3 regions of the Paenibacillus sp. NPDC055715 genome follow, and region 1 is predicted to be linked to each of the others. Evidence: riboswitches for the same ligand, from Rfam matches in the RefSeq annotation. Region 1 holds a riboswitch; each other region holds the start of a gene.
The links. Region 1 has a riboswitch for glycine ahead of gcvT (glycine cleavage system aminomethyltransferase GcvT). Riboswitches for the same ligand answer to the same signal wherever they lie in the genome.

Region 1 (5,105 bases):
GCAATCAGCATGTGACCTGTATATTCCTCATAATCCCGCCCTAAATCGTAGCCGCCGATAAATCCGGCAGCAAGCAATCCGGCTTGCAGTTTATTCATATCGGTATTCTCAGGTAACCGAAGAGCAAACTCGTTAAAGGTGGGAGCGGTAAAGGAGGCGGTTACGCCCTTCAAGCCCAGTAATTGCTCCAATGCGTAACGGCTTTTGTGCAAGTTTAGCTCGGCTACTTCCGCGATGCCCTGCCTACCCATGACGGACAAATACACAGAGGCAGATAAAGCGAGCAACGCCTGATTGGAGCATATGTTAGAGGTAGCCTTTTCTCGGCGGATATGCTGCTCCCGTGTCTGCAAGGTCAGCACGAAGCCACGTTTGCCGTTGCGATCTGTGGTCTGGCCGACAATGCGTCCGGGGATACGGCGCATATGCGCCTGAGAAACGGCAAAGTAACCGCAGGTCGGGCCGCCGAGGGAGGAGGGGATGCCAAGCGGCTGCGCGTCTCCTACGGCAATATCCGCGCCCTGCTTGCCTGGCGCTTCTAGCAAGCCCAACGCCAGCGGATTGGCGCTGACGACCATAAGACCCTTGTGCGCATGGATCAGGTCAGCGATCGGCTTCAGATTTTCCACGGCCCCCAAAAAATTAGGGCTTTGGACCAAAACAGCCGCCGTCTGATCCGATACGGCTGCCGTTAACGCCTTCACATCAGTTACGCCGTCTGCACAGTCGATCTCCACGATATCCAAATCCAGCCCGCGTGCATAGGCAGCCAACACCTGACGTGACTCCGGATGGACGGTCCGCGATACGATGAGCTGCTTGCGGCGGGTGGCAGCGGCGGCCAATGAGCCCGCTTCTGCCAGCGCAGTCGCTCCATCATACATGCTGGCATTGGCTACAGCCATGCCTGTTAATTCGCATATATACGATTGAAATTCGAAGATGGCTTGCAGCTCGCCCTGACTTACCTCCGGCTGATAGGGGGTGTAGGCTGTATAAAATTCTGAGCGTGAAGTGATATGCTGGATGACGGATGGAATATGATGATCGTAAATCCCTGCGCCGAGAAAGCTGGCGTGCGTGTCAGTATTGGCGTTTTGCCCGGCCAGCCCGAATAAGTGGCGGGTTAAGGCTCTTTCGTCTAGCCGAGAAGAAAGGGGAAGCTCCCCTTCATACCGGATCGCCTCAGGAATATCGCTGAATAAATCTTCGATGGACGATGCGCCGACCACGTGTAGCATTTCGGCTTGATCCTGTTCAGTCATGGGAAGATAGCGATGTTGTTTCATTGGGTCTGGCTCCTTTCAACCAACAAAATCGTAAAAACGTAAACGGTTAACAAATGATTCATAAACGATTGCCAACTGCGCAGCGGTTAGTAACGGATCAAGATCGCTAGTAAGACGAGTATTTAAATCAGCGTGTGCGTTTATAAAAGGGTGCGGCTACCACCTCGGCGCGCAGGCGCTTGCCACGAATCTCGACCTCCAGCGGCGTGGATAGGGAACTGAAACGGCTGTCTACCAGAGCCAAACCCAGATTACGCTTTAAGGTGGGCGACTGGGTTCCCGTTGTGACCTCGCCGATTTGCTGTCCTTCCGCAAAAACGGGGTAATGAGCACGCGGGATGCCGCGGTCGAGCATTTCCAGTCCGATCAGCTTGCGCGGAATGCCTTGTTCTTTCTGACGTTGCAGGGCCTCACTGCCGATAAAATCTCCCTTATTCAGCTTGACGAAGAAGCCTAAACCAGCTTCCAGTGGCGAAATGGTAGCGGACAACTCTTGTCCGTACAGTGGCAGCCGCGCCTCGAAGCGCAGTGTATCCCTGGCTCCAAGTCCGGCGGGAACCAGACCATACGGCTCACCGATGCGAAGCAATCCGTCCCATACTGCCGGTGCATCCGCCGCGGGCACATAAAATTCAAAACCGTCTTCACCCGTGTACCCGGTGCGGGAGACGAGCGCTTTTGCCCCGAACAATTGCACATCCTCATTGAATCGGAAGGATGCCAGATTCGTAATGTCCGTGTCTGTCACGGCTGCGGCAATACGAGCAGCTTCAGGTCCTTGCAATGCCAGAAGTGCTACCGCATCTGATACGTTTTCCAGATGAACGGATGCAGGCGCATGGCGGAGCAGCCAATCCCAATCCTTGTCGATATTGGAGGCATTCACAACGAGCATGTAACGCTCCGACCCTTTACAGTAAACAAGCAGGTCGTCTACTACACCTCCATCCGGGTAACACAGGAGTGAGTATTGGGCCTGACCTGGCTCCAACTGACTGACATCGTTCGTCGTCACTTGTTGCAGAAATGCTTCGGCTTCCTGGCCCTCGACCAAGAATTCACCCATATGTGATGCATCAAACAAACCCGCACGTTGCCGAACGGCCTCATGTTCCTTTTGAATGCCACTGAACTGTACAGGCAGCTCCCAGCCGTCAAAATCAATGCAACGAACCCCCGGCAGCGTGCCGTAGGACGAATACAGCGGCGTTTTTCGCAAGTTAGTCATTTTTTCACTCCTATCCAGTGTGATCGTCTAAACAAAAAAGACAGGCCGAAAAAAAACGTATGGACGGCAGTCCACACACTTTTTTTCAGCTCTGTCCTTGATACCTGAGAGTTGCCCCGGTGTGTACCGGGTTTCCCCTTGGGTGATCCGCCTGTATGGCGAATGCTCTCCAGAGATGCGTCCAGCAGAGGTCCTTTTGCCTGAGAGATTCACCTGCGGTGCAGGTTTACTCCTTCGGCGCTGCCCTTGGATCAGCTATACGTCATCCGGTCCTGCCGGTAACAGCTTGATCCGGCTCGCTTGCTACCTTGTTTTCACAGGCGGCAACAGCTATGCGAGTTTTGGCAGTCTCTCCCTCCACGTTCATCCGCGTTTACAGTTATCGGGTATTTCCAAAAGTACTTGTTATTACCCATTAATACGCAAATTCATTCGAAATGTCAACAAAAATGTCATCAATATCTTTTCAAAAACATTTTATTTATAAATTAGGATATGTAAGCGTTTGTTATATCTTGTCGTATTTTTAATTAGAACGATATATGAAGTAGTGGAAATATTTTTGTTAGTATTATTGACATGATAGTTCTTGTTGTCATAACCTTAACCTGTCACGGATGGGTAGGCGAAACATTTAATCCATAGGGAAGCGAGGCGGAGCAGGATGAGTGAAGTGAAGCAGCAATTTTGGTACACGGAGGAACACGAGTGGGTTCAGCGCATAGAGGATGGAACGGTACGAATCGGTATTACGGACTTTGCACAGCATCAACTGGGCGATATCGTTTTTGTGGAGCTGCCTGGGGAGGGAGCAACGATTGAGCAGGGGACAGAGATTGGTACTATTGAATCGGTAAAGACAGTATCCGACCTGTTCGCTCCGGTGACGGGAACGGTCTTGAAGATGAATGAAGCGCTGGAAAGCACACCTGAGCTGGTGAACGAGTCTCCCTATGAAGAAGGTTGGATGATCGAAGTAAAGATTGGAGAAGATGTAGAGGAAGCACTAAGCAAGCTGCTGTCTGCGGATCAGTACGAGCAGTTGACTGCCAATGAGTAATAATGGGGCAATGTAGGTTGGATAACTGAATAAGGCGGCTTTTGTCCGCTCGGTTTTGTATAAAAATAGTCGCGATGATTGGGCATGGCGGCTATTTTTTTGCTATCTTTGTTGGCAAGCGTAATTACGTGTTTTACTCTTGTTTAGAGGGTGGATTTCGTACATAAATTGTACTTATGACAAGATGGCTTCTCGACTAAATGCTCACGTTACAAAGACGGTATTGGATGATAAGGCTGTCCTGACTTTTTGGCGGTTTTGACATGCATGTGAAGGGATAAAAGGAATTATTTATGGTGCTTGGAGGGCTGCTGCTGTAGCCTGTTCATGATTTTGTCATAAAATGGAGTGTGCGTGTGAAATGAAGGCAGCATCTGGATTTGAAATCATCCGACTTTTCAAGCTTGTCTTATTTTGATAGCCTAGATAGGTGAAGAATTTGCAAAATCCTGGTATACTGACAAGTCGTATACATCATAAATGATGGATGAACAGAGGCTGAAAGCCGATGTACAGAAATGGGTGGTGAACAGGAATGTCTGATTTCAGTCAACTCAAGAAGCTTGAGCACACAACATATCCCACATATGAAGGCCATGATTTGGGTCTTACTTATACGCCTGCGGGCAGCATGTTTAAAATATGGGCACCGACTGCGAAGCAAGTCCATGTAGCGCTGTATGACAACGCTGGATTGTACGACCAGGAAGGTAACGTTCAGGACCATAGCGGTGGCCGGGAATATCCGATGAGCCGTGATGAGCAGGGTGTATGGTCCGTAGAACTGGAAGGTAACTGGAACAAGTATTATTACATGTACAGGCTGGAATGGGCAGACCGCACCCTTCATTATGCGGCCGACCCTTATGCGACAGCGGTATCAGCCAATGGACAGCGTACGGCAATCGTTGATTTGGCTCAAACCCATCCGGACGGATGGAAAGAGGATGCTGGCCCCACGCTTGCCCGGGCTACAGATGCTATTATATATGAGCTTCATGTGCGTGATTTTTCAATGGATACACATTTTAATACTGGAGAAAAAGGCTTATCTGCCGCACAGGGACGGTTTGCAGCTTTTACGTATACGGGGCTAAGAGATATGGCGGGCAACAGCATCGGACTGGATCATCTGCTGGAGCTGGGCATTACGCATGTTCATCTACTTCCGGTGGCTGACTTCCATACGGTGAATGTTTTTGCGGAAAAGGGCACGGAATATAACTGGGGCTATGATCCGCAGCACTATAATGTGCCGGAGGGATCTTATTCTTCGAATCCGGCTGACCCGGAGGCGCGTATACGGGAGCTGAAGCTGCTGGTGCAATCCCTGCATACTGCTGGCATCGGTGTCATTATGGACGTCGTGTACAACCATACCTTCTCGGTGGAAAAAGGTCCCTTTGAGCCTGTTGTACCAGGTTACTATTACCGTACGGATGAGCATGGGCAGCTTTCCAACGGCTCGGGTGTAGGTAATGAGGTGGCAAGCGAACGCCCGATGGTTCGCAAGTATATCAAGGATTCA
Region 2 (5,105 bases), on a different contig from region 1:
TGCAACGGCTCTCCCTTGGTATGCGATCCCGGCATGGATGCGAGCAAAGAACGCGTATACGGATGCTGCGGATGCCGGAACAATTCAAAAACATTGGCGCTTTCCACGATTTCTCCGGCATACATGACCACCACGCGGTCCGCCACCTCTGCCACAACGCCAAGATCGTGCGTAATCAGGATAATGCCGCTTCCAGTCTCCTGTTGAAGCTGCTTGAGCAAGTCGAGAATTTGAGATTGAATGGTTACATCGAGCGCTGTAGTCGGCTCGTCTGCAATAATGAGAGCAGGACGACAAGCGATGGCAATGGCGATCATCACACGCTGCCGCATCCCCCCTGACAGCTCATGCGGATACTGGTCGTATACACGTACGGGATTCGGAATATCCACACTCTCCAGCAGCTCCAGCACACGCACCTTTTTCTGCTTCGTGGAGAGGGTCGTATGATAATCAAGGTTTTCCCCAATTTGCTTACCAATGCTCATTAGCGGATTCAGCGCTGTCAGCGGGTCCTGAAAAATCATGCCGATGCCTGCTCCGCGGATTTGATTCATTTGCCCTGTGGAGAGACGATTCAGATCCTTGCCTTTAAAAAGAATCTGTCCCTCTACGCGGGTACGCTCCAGATCATGCAGTTGTGCTATTGAAAGCGCCAGCGCGCTTTTGCCGCAGCCGGACTCTCCGACCACAGCCAGCACCTCATTGGGGTTGACCGTCAAATCCAGATGGTCAACTGCGGGATAATATTGATCCTTAATGCGAAAAGATACCGTTAACCCTTTGATCTCCAACACCGACTCGATACTCAATATGTGTGCTTCCTCCATTCTCCATGGCCTTGTCCTGCTTATGCATGCCACGTTTGATGTTAAACCTCTCATAAACATTACACACTGATTCAGTCGGAATAATTCGAATTCATCCTATCACCAGTATATGGATATATCAATTAAAAATAGACTATCAAAATCATTTATAAAACCAATAATTCAGCAGCAGCGCGACCTTTCTGGAGCAAAATGTAATAAAATAACCAACCTCAGGTTAATTTTCAGCACAAAAAAAGCCGCCTGACCCCCTTAAAGGGATCAAGCGGCTGGCTGGTCAAGCTCCAACTGTACTCTCTTCGTTAGTTACGAAGCCGCTCCATAGGAGCCGGATTTGAACGTTCTTGGATCGTACCATTTGTAGCCCGCTGCCGGAGCAGCCCAAGGCTCAGGCTGCGGTTCCGTGGAAGCCGCAGGCTCCTCGAACGGCAGCAACTGTGTTGGCTGGTCCAGCGTCAGACCCGCCACATCGGACAGCTTCGTATAGTCCTGCTTCCATGCGAGCCATTGGACCGTCTGTACCAGGAAGGTGGAATCGTCCACTTCCTTGAAGCCATCGTACGTCTTCTTCGACTGTCCGTTTTCCTCACGTACATATTTCGGTGTGGCATCCTCAACTGGCGAAGAATCACCGATAAACGCTGCCTTGCCCTGACCTACCTTGGCTACAGCAGCATAAGGACCCTCAGCACGGCCCCCGTCGTTATAGACACCCTGGTCCACGGCATTGCCCCATTTTTTCGTGCCTGTAGGGATATAAGCGATTCCTTTAGCCTTGGTCGGGTCAATAATCGCCAGTGTAGAACCAGCATGCATCGCAATCGAACGTACACCTTTCGTAATGCCGAAGGATTGATCTGCCGCTACGATATCCGTAGCATTCACGTCACCAAGTGCATTGTAGCGGAAACGAACGCCAAAGTTCGTCGCCAGCCAGTCGGAACTGGTTAATCCCTGCATAGCCGGTGATGCAGCTTCTTCTGTAGTCATGCCTTTGGCCGGATTGGAATAGGCTCCACGGCGGTAGCCGTTCATAACCTCGGAGGAATCCCAACGGTTTTTGTTCCGGTCAGCGTTATAGTGGTCAGAAATGAAGAAAATGCTGCCTCCATTCTTCACATATTGTACCAGAGCAGCCTGCTCGGATGCCTTAAAGGCAACATTGGCTTCACCAATGATGAACACATCGTATGGACGCAGCTTGTCGTACGTTATAGCCTGCTCTCCATAGGTAAAAGGGATGGAACGGTTCAACGGGTCCACCGTAAAACCTGCATTACGCAGTCCGCCCGCAAAATCGGAAAAGGCGCCATCTATAACCCAATCCGCCGCTCCGGCAGTCTGCGCGTGCGTATTATCGAACAGCACTTTTTTGCCTTTTCCATCCGGCAATGTCGTACCAGGTTGACCCGGGGTACCAGGATTACCGGGATTCCCAGGCTCGCTTCCGCTTACCAGTTCCACAGCGCTTGGGCTTTTCACTCCGCCAAAATTGTTATAGGCACCAAGCGCACCCGTCACACGAATTTTACTGCCGATCAGCTCAGGATGGCCTGACAGCCCAAATGGTCCTCTATACGCGGATGTCAGTTGTACATTTAACAGTTTAGACGTATTGCGTTCACTCGCCTGATCCGCAATCAGTACGTTAAAATCATTTTCAAACGGTGCAGAGAAATTAGCCGTTTTCGATCCGGCGGCATGTCCGACGACGTAGCCTTCTACCGTCACCGTACTTCCACTGCTTTGGCGCTGAAGCGCTTCCGCTACCGTCAATGCGCCTTCTGCCTTGACCTGACCGAATGGAACGAAGATCCCTACTAGCAGCGATACGATTGCCGCCAGATGCAGCATTCCTTTCAAGCGTGAACCTGTGAACCAGAAACCTTTTACCATACGTAAACGCCCCTCCCATTATTCCATAAATTAGTTTGTTCTCTATCAGATTAGCTATCAGTCTTCTAATTCCTTCCTGATTTCATCCATAATTGTGTAAAGTTTAATAATTTTTTTCGAGAAGGTACCTGATTATATAAAATCCCAGCCTGTGATTGACACCGGGCATGGCATACATTACGCTTAGGAGGGAATGTTGAACGGTATACGCGAATGAAGATGACGGGAGAGTCTGTCTGGGAAGCACACCCCGGCGGCACCGAAGGAGCAAGACGCTAGCACCCGGCTGGCGGATAATCTCTCAGGTCCATGTATCGTCATCTGACGCAACTCTGGAGAGAGCGCAAGCCACCCAAGGGGTAAGGCGGTATTACACCGCACAAAACTCTCAGGTAACGAGGACAGAGATAAGGGAGATTTCCTTATCCTGTCCTTTTTTGCGCTCACATGCTGCGTCAGCATTAGAAACCGTCACACCCGCGCAAAGGCACGGCATCACCATATACTATGGTATTCAAACATACAGGGGGCCACACCATGCGTTTCAAAGATGTATTTTCCATTATCGGTCCGGCTATGACCGGACCCTCCAGCTCGCATACTGCAGGCGCGGTGCGGCTCGCACGCGTTGCCCGGCACTGGCTCGGTGCGCAACCTGACCGTGCCCGCATGACGCTGTATGGCTCATTTGCCGATACGTACAAGGGACACGGCACAGACCTGGCACTCATTGCCGGACTGCTGAATTACGATACAGACGACCACCGGATCCCGGATGCCGAGCAATGTGCAGAGCAAGCCGGGATGGAACTAGAGTTCGCCGTCAGCAGACTACCTGCCCCCCATCCGAACACGGTCCGCTTCGAGCTATGGAAGGGCGAAGACCAGCGCACGCTGCTAGGCTCCTCCATCGGCGGTGGAAACATTCATGTCCAGCAGCTTAACGAATTCCGGGTCAATCTAACCGGAGAGCTGCCTACATTGGTGCTTCTTCACTCGGATAAGCCCGGAACATTAGGCATGGTGACTTCGGCGCTGGGCGCGGCTCACATTAACATTGCCTATATGCACGTAGATCGCAAAGGCCGGGATGGCGAAGCGCTCACTGCCATTGAAACCGATAGCCCCGCTCCGGCTGAATTAATTGCCGAATTACGGGCATTGCCTCATATGTACGAAATCAAAATAATTAATTTAAAAAAAGGAGCTGAATCCGATGCGGTTTAACCATCTGCATGAATTAGGTGCCTTGTGCGCCGAGGAATCCACTACGATGGGCCGGCTGATGATCAAGGAACAGGTACAAGAGACGAACACACCGGAGGAAGAAGTCTTCCGCCAAATGTCTGATTATTATGAAGTCATGAAGGAGGCCGTTCATCGGGGACAAACACAGGACACTGTATCCCGCAGCGGATTGACGGGCGGCGACGGCAAACGTCTGGCGGAATATTTGCGCGCAGGAGAAACCTGCTCTGGCGACGCCTCGGCGCTCGCTATGGCGTACGCCCTCTCCGTATCGGAGGTCAATGCGTCTATGGGGCGCATTGTCGCCACGCCCACCGCAGGCTCATGCGGGGTCATCCCCGGCGTGTTCATCAGCGCGCAGGAGCGGTTTGGCTGGGATGACGAGCATATGGTGCGCGGACTGTTCGCCGCTGGAGCGATTGGCTACGTCATCGCCAACAACTCCTTCATCTCCGGTGCGGAGGGAGGCTGTCAGGCCGAGATTGGCTCAGCCATCGGGATGGCCGCAGGCGCTATGGTCGAGCTGCGCGGCGGTACGCCGGAACAGGCCATCCATGCAGTGGGCCTCGCGCTCAAGAACACCCTCGGCTTGATTTGCGACCCCGTCGCCGGACTCGTGGAGATTCCATGCATCGTGCGCAACGGGCTGGGAGCCGTGACCGCGCTTGCCGCCGCGGATATGGCTCTGGCGGGTGTGCGCAGCGCCATCCCGTCTGACGAAGTCATCGACGTGATGCTTGAAGTCGGCAGCGCGATGCCATCCAAGCACCGCGAGACCGCCAAAGGCGGCCTGGCCCAAACGCCAACTGGTAAGCGTTTAACCGAATCACTTACGCGCAACATACCAGCCAAGAAGGATAAGTCATAGCTTCTAGGCGACTGCCACCCCAAATACACATGGGGAGAGAAACAGTCGCCTTATAAGAAAAGAGCAAGCATATCGTCCCTGGACGTATGCTTGCTCTTTTTTACACTTCACTCCGTTGCAAGTCACATCCATGTGCCTCCCCAAAAATAGGGCAGCTTACTGAACATTTACCTGTACCTTCGTCGTTTTACCTGCATATTTCACAGTAATTACAGCTTTACCTTTACCCTGTGCCTTAATGCTGCCGTCTTTGACCGTAGCAA
Region 3 (5,105 bases), on a different contig from region 1:
ATAGATAAGTTCGGTATGATAACCTTCCTCCTGAAGATGAAGAGCAATCATATCAGCCAAACTTCTTTGTTCTTCAATGATGAGTATTTTTATAGGCATAACTGACATCTCCTGTATGGACAAAGATACAATAAACATTGCATAATCATGTATTTGTCGTGATAATACATACTTATGTATTCGGCAAAAATACGAAAAACAAATAGTCCTATATATAAAAAATATTAATTTAGAGGAAGAAGGTTGCTTCTTTGCGAATGATTTTATTATCCGGAGGATCGGGTAAACGTCTTTGGCCCTTATCCAATGTGAACCGTCCCAAGCAGTTTCTTTCAATTCTGCGTCATGATGAACGGCCCGAAAGTATGCTGCAACGGATATGGCGACAAATAGATGAAGCGAATTTGACGGATGAGGCCTATTTTTCAACAAGTGGGGCTCAGGCCGAGCTGATTCGGGGGCAAATTGGCGAAGATGCTGTGGTCATAGAGGAACCGACTCAGCGGGATACCTTTCCAGCCATTTCACTGGCTACAGCCTACTTGCATGATGTTGCAGGTGCCTCACGCGATGAAATCGTAGGCGTCATGCCGGTGGATGGATATGCGGGAGATGAATTTTTTGAGCATCTGCGCAGACTTCCTTCTATATTAGAGCAGTCGGGGAGTGATATCGCACTGATGGGAGCGGCTCCGACCGAGCCCTCAGATAAGTACGGGTACATTGTGCCTTCGTCATCTCCTTCGCTTGACCAGCCATTTTATAGAGTTAGCTCATTTGTAGAAAAGCCGGATCTCGTCCGTTCGAAAGCGTTGATCCGTGAAGGAGCCTTATGGAATTGCGGAGTGTTTGCTTTCAGACTTGGTTTTTTGTTGGACATACTGGAGCAAAAGGGTTTACCAGCAGACTATGAATCTCTTTCGATAAATTATGCAGACTTACCCAAAACTAGCTTCGATATTGCGGTAGTAGAGCAGACACGTAAGCTCTCCGTGCTTCCATACCATGGAGAGTGGAGGGATTTGGGGACCTGGGATTCGTTGGTACGGGAAATGAGTTCGAAGCTGAGCGGTCCTGGCTATATTTCAGAAGCTTCACATGATTCGCATATTATCAATGAACTGGAAATTCCGGTTAGCATCTGGAATGTTCCAGGTATTATTGTCGTTGCTGGGCCTGATGGCGTGCTGGTCACGGATCGACAATCTTCTACAGGCATTAAGGATATGGTGGCGGAAATTGAAATCGGCCCGCGTTTTGAAGAGCGCTTCTGGGGGAAACAAACTGTATTATCCCATCAACAAGCGGCAAGTGGATTACAGACAGTTACCAAACGTGTTGTCATTTCGGCTGGAAGATTTATCAGCTATCATGAGCATCAGTTCCGTAAAGAAGTTTGGACCATTGTCTCAGGAATCGGAAGCGTCTGTATCAATGGCGTAACACAGACGGTCAGCCCCGGTGAGGTCATCGTCGTAGAACCCGGTGCAAAGCATTTTATAGGAGCAGTAGAGGGGGATTTGGAATTCATCGAGTCACAAATCGGACATATCGTATCGGAAACGGATATTAGCCGATATGAATTTCCCGATCCGCTTGACACTCATACCCTATGAAGTACCTACAGTATAGGGCTCGGATGTAGATGAACGAGGCTATCAGAAGGTAGTGATGAAGGAGTAGGAACTATTTTTTAATAGTGGATAATTTATATTTATTTACTTAACAAAGGTATTCATGCGTTGAACGCGTGAATACCTTTTTTCCGCATAAACAGCTTGTACGTGTACCGTAATGCATAGCGTAGCAAGAGGCTTATAGAATAAGCTTCTTGGAAATCAGCCACTCTTTTACGACATCCGTACTGAGGTCTCTTTCAGGCGTCCATTCTATTTTATCAACTAGCTTGCCCTGTCTGAATTCTGCAATAGTGGGGGTGTATTTAACGTTGTAATCCGCTTTGAATTGATTCCATTGGGGCTTGTCCTCATGAATTTTATGTACGTTGAAAAAAGTAATTTTGGAGTCCAGATGATACTGTTCAATCATCTTGTTAAAGTTAGGCTCAAAACGGTTGCAGTCACCACAGCTGGGTCTGCCGACATAGACAAACACACTTTGATCCTGCTGAATTAAATTCTTAAAACCATCAAACGTAACTGCATTCAAGTGGTCATATATTTCGGGATAATTGCTTTTGCTCGCTTGAATCTCTTTGTCTTTCTGCTGAACAACCTGCTCCAGATCCTGAAACTTGAACACAGCCGAAATAGCGATAGCAATGACGAGCAGCGCAATCACACTTAAACCGATGATATATCCTTTTTTCACGGAAATCCCCCTTTATTTAACAACCCTATACATATCATAAATGATATTTCCATTTTTCGCTGTAATACTTGTCTCACTATGTACGAAAAAGAAGCTCTCCATCTGGAAAGCTTTCGGCGTAGCCGTTGTAAAGCCTGCGGCTTTAATTTGCTCGATATCAAATTCCAGCAACAGTTGCCCTTGCTTAACCATATCGCCTTCTTTTACGTGCTTTTCAAAAAAAAACGAAACGACTTCACAAATTTTTCACTTGTAAAAAGCTGAAATTTTTTTGTATAATAAAAAACAATTTCATATGTCTGGTTGATGTTTGCGGGAGATGGAACGTAAGTTCCGACCGAAGGGGCAAAACTCTCAGGTGCTTGGCTGATTACAGCAACAAGTGGGACCGTAAACGGACAGAACTCTGGAGAGACCCTTAATTGGGCGCCGAAGGTGCACCGCAGATATCATCTGCTTAAACTCTCAGGCAAAAGGACAGAGACGCGAATAACCTGTGACAGGGGATGCCCTAGGCTTTTTTATGAGCTGTTAGTGGCTGATCCTGCACAAGATGGTTGTATTTTTTCGTGCCTTTAACCTCTCCAGGAGTCGAATCAGCGGATTTGACTCTTTTTTGTTTATTAATATGCTGGAGGAGCGGGTTGAAATGAATTTGGTACATGTGCTAGAAACGATTAGCAGTTGGATATGGGGTGCTCCTCTGATCATTCTCGTCATGGGAACAGGTCTATGGCTGACCATACGTTTGAAAATGTTGCAGGTCTTCCGCCTTCCCCTGGCGATCAAGCTGATCGGCAAGGCCCCGAATGAAGGCAGCGGGGATGTCAGCAGTTTTGCGGCCCTGAGTACGGCGCTGGCGGCCACAGTAGGTACAGGAAGCATTGTCGGCGTCGCGACAGCGATAAAACTGGGCGGACCGGGTGCCTTGTTCTGGATGGTTGTTGCAGCCTTTTTCGGGATGGCGACGAAATATGCCGAAGGTGTGCTTGCGGTAAAATACCGGGTGAAGGATCGGAATGGACAATTTTCCGGCGGCCCGATGTATTATATTGAAAAAGGGCTTGGACGCCGCTTTAAACCGCTGGCGATGCTGTTCGCTTTTTCCGGAATGCTGGTGGCGCTGTTCGGGATTGGAACATTTCCGCAGGTCAAAGCGATTGTATCCTCGACCGAAAACAGCTTTGGTGTTCCGCCGATTGTAACGGCATTGATCATTGCTACCCTTACGGGACTCGTTACCATTGGAGGGCTCAAGAGCATTGCCAAGGTATCAACAAAAGTCGTTCCCTTCAAAACAGGCTTGTACGTGCTGATCTGTATGATCGTACTGATTCGGTTCGCCGATCAGATTCCTGCCGCACTCGCGCTTGTGCTGCATTCGGCATTTTCTACGACGTCTGCGACGGGTGGATTTGCCGGGGCTACAATTATGCTGGCGATGCGCAGCGGGGTAGCGAGAGGAATTTTTGCTAATGAGGCCGGATTGGGAAGCGCACCGATTGCAGCCGCAGCCGCCAAAACCAAATGGCCTGCGGAGCAGGGGTTGATTTCCATGACAGGCGTCTTTATAGATACGATGATTATTTGTGTGATGACCGGGTTGACGCTGCTGGTTAGCGGCGTATGGAGCGGTCCTACTGATGCGGGCTTGATGACGCAGCAAGCTTTCTCGAGCGCATTCCCGCTGGGTGCGGAACTGCTCACAATCATTCTGATTATGTTCGCGTTCACCACGATGCTTGGCTGGAACTACTATGGAGAACGCTGTGTTGAATACTTACTGGGTGTCAAATGGATTAAGCCGTATCGTTATCTGTTCATTGCGTTGGTTGCCGGCGGCGCGTTTATTAAGCTGGATGCGATCTGGTTGCTGGCAGATATCTTTAACGCCATGATGGCCTTCCCGAACTTGATTGCACTGCTCGGCTTGTCAGGAATTGTCGTTGCTGAAACCCGTACCTATATGGATTCCTTGTATCCTGACAAGAAAAAAGGAATACTTGCAGGTGCCAGTGCAGGTGCAGCCATAGAAATAGAAGAAAAAGGACAAACGGTCAGCTCATAAAGTCCGAGATATTCGGATTTAAGAATATTGAATCTGCAAGATCATTTGCAAGGATAACGAAAGGGAGTGTCCCTCAGCCATTACAAGCTGGGAGGAACTCCCTTTTTGCGTTTAGAGCAGGATAAAGCTGGCTGGCGCTCTATAGATGCGTATCCGGCGCGGCCTCCGTTAGAACTTGCTTCATCCAGATTGCGCCTACAAAAGAGGAAACTTTTCCGTTATGGACCGAAGCATTCCATTCGGGGGTTCAGCCATCCGTATTGGCGAGTAAATTGCTTTTTGTGAAAAGTCACGGCGGTTTGCCAGCCCAAACGGTATGAGGGGGATTGATTACCGATGTAGCTGCCGTCCGCTTGAAGTACAGGTCCGTATTTTGGGCAAGCATCTGAATATAAACGTTTACAATATTGCCGGCTAAAAACGAACGGCTTCCGACCTTTTGCTGAAGCTGTTCTCCGGTGGCCATATAGTCGCCCATGTGCGAATCGTAGCACTGACCTTTGCAGAATCACTGGGCAGACCTGCTTGTTCAAAGCTGTCTTCACGTCATTTCCCTTCTTGCTGCCTGAGATGGTCTACCTGCTGAACAAGTTGTGAATGGTTTAGCCGTTGTATTTCGTCTTTCAGAATTTCGGATCGCGTACCGAAAATAACCTGTACCGTACCGCTGCCAAGCCTGATGACTCCCGACGCTCCGAGCTGTTTG

Region 2: it holds a riboswitch for glycine, as region 1 does, so the genes downstream of both, sdaAB (L-serine ammonia-lyase, iron-sulfur-dependent subunit beta) here and gcvT (glycine cleavage system aminomethyltransferase GcvT) in region 1, are expected to answer to the same signal.
Region 3: it holds a riboswitch for glycine, as region 1 does, so the genes downstream of both, ACWGOO_RS18930 (alanine/glycine:cation symporter family protein) here and gcvT (glycine cleavage system aminomethyltransferase GcvT) in region 1, are expected to answer to the same signal.

Annotation. Positions count from the first base shown of each region.
Region 1 is NZ_JBSHGA010000015.1:32,220-37,324, reverse strand. Features, by position in the region: gene gcvPA (aminomethyl-transferring glycine dehydrogenase subunit GcvPA) at 1-1,289, opposite strand, end outside; gene gcvT (glycine cleavage system aminomethyltransferase GcvT) at 1,417-2,517, opposite strand; glycine riboswitch at 2,599-2,695, opposite strand; glycine riboswitch at 2,696-2,884, opposite strand; gene gcvH (glycine cleavage system protein GcvH) at 3,182-3,577, shown strand; gene pulA (type I pullulanase) at 4,113-5,105, shown strand, end outside.
Region 2 is NZ_JBSHGA010000019.1:44,882-49,986, forward strand. Features, by position in the region: gene ACWGOO_RS20710 (ABC transporter ATP-binding protein) at 1-830, opposite strand, end outside; gene ACWGOO_RS20715 (DUF6359 domain-containing protein) at 1,137-2,726, opposite strand; glycine riboswitch at 2,940-3,053, shown strand; gene sdaAB (L-serine ammonia-lyase, iron-sulfur-dependent subunit beta) at 3,264-3,953, shown strand; gene sdaAA (L-serine ammonia-lyase, iron-sulfur-dependent, subunit alpha) at 3,943-4,842, shown strand; gene ACWGOO_RS20730 (Ig-like domain-containing protein) at 4,999-5,105, opposite strand, start outside.
Region 3 is NZ_JBSHGA010000014.1:22,661-27,765, forward strand. Features, by position in the region: gene ACWGOO_RS18910 (response regulator transcription factor) at 1-99, opposite strand, end outside; gene ACWGOO_RS18915 (sugar phosphate nucleotidyltransferase) at 258-1,616, shown strand; gene ACWGOO_RS18920 (thioredoxin family protein) at 1,816-2,331, opposite strand; partial or broken gene ACWGOO_RS18925 (PTS glucose transporter subunit IIA) at 2,446-2,553, opposite strand; glycine riboswitch at 2,635-2,710, shown strand; glycine riboswitch at 2,728-2,822, shown strand; gene ACWGOO_RS18930 (alanine/glycine:cation symporter family protein) at 2,981-4,399, shown strand; gene ACWGOO_RS18935 (hypothetical protein) at 4,689-4,877, opposite strand; gene ACWGOO_RS18940 (PTS transporter subunit EIIC) at 4,946-5,105, opposite strand, start outside.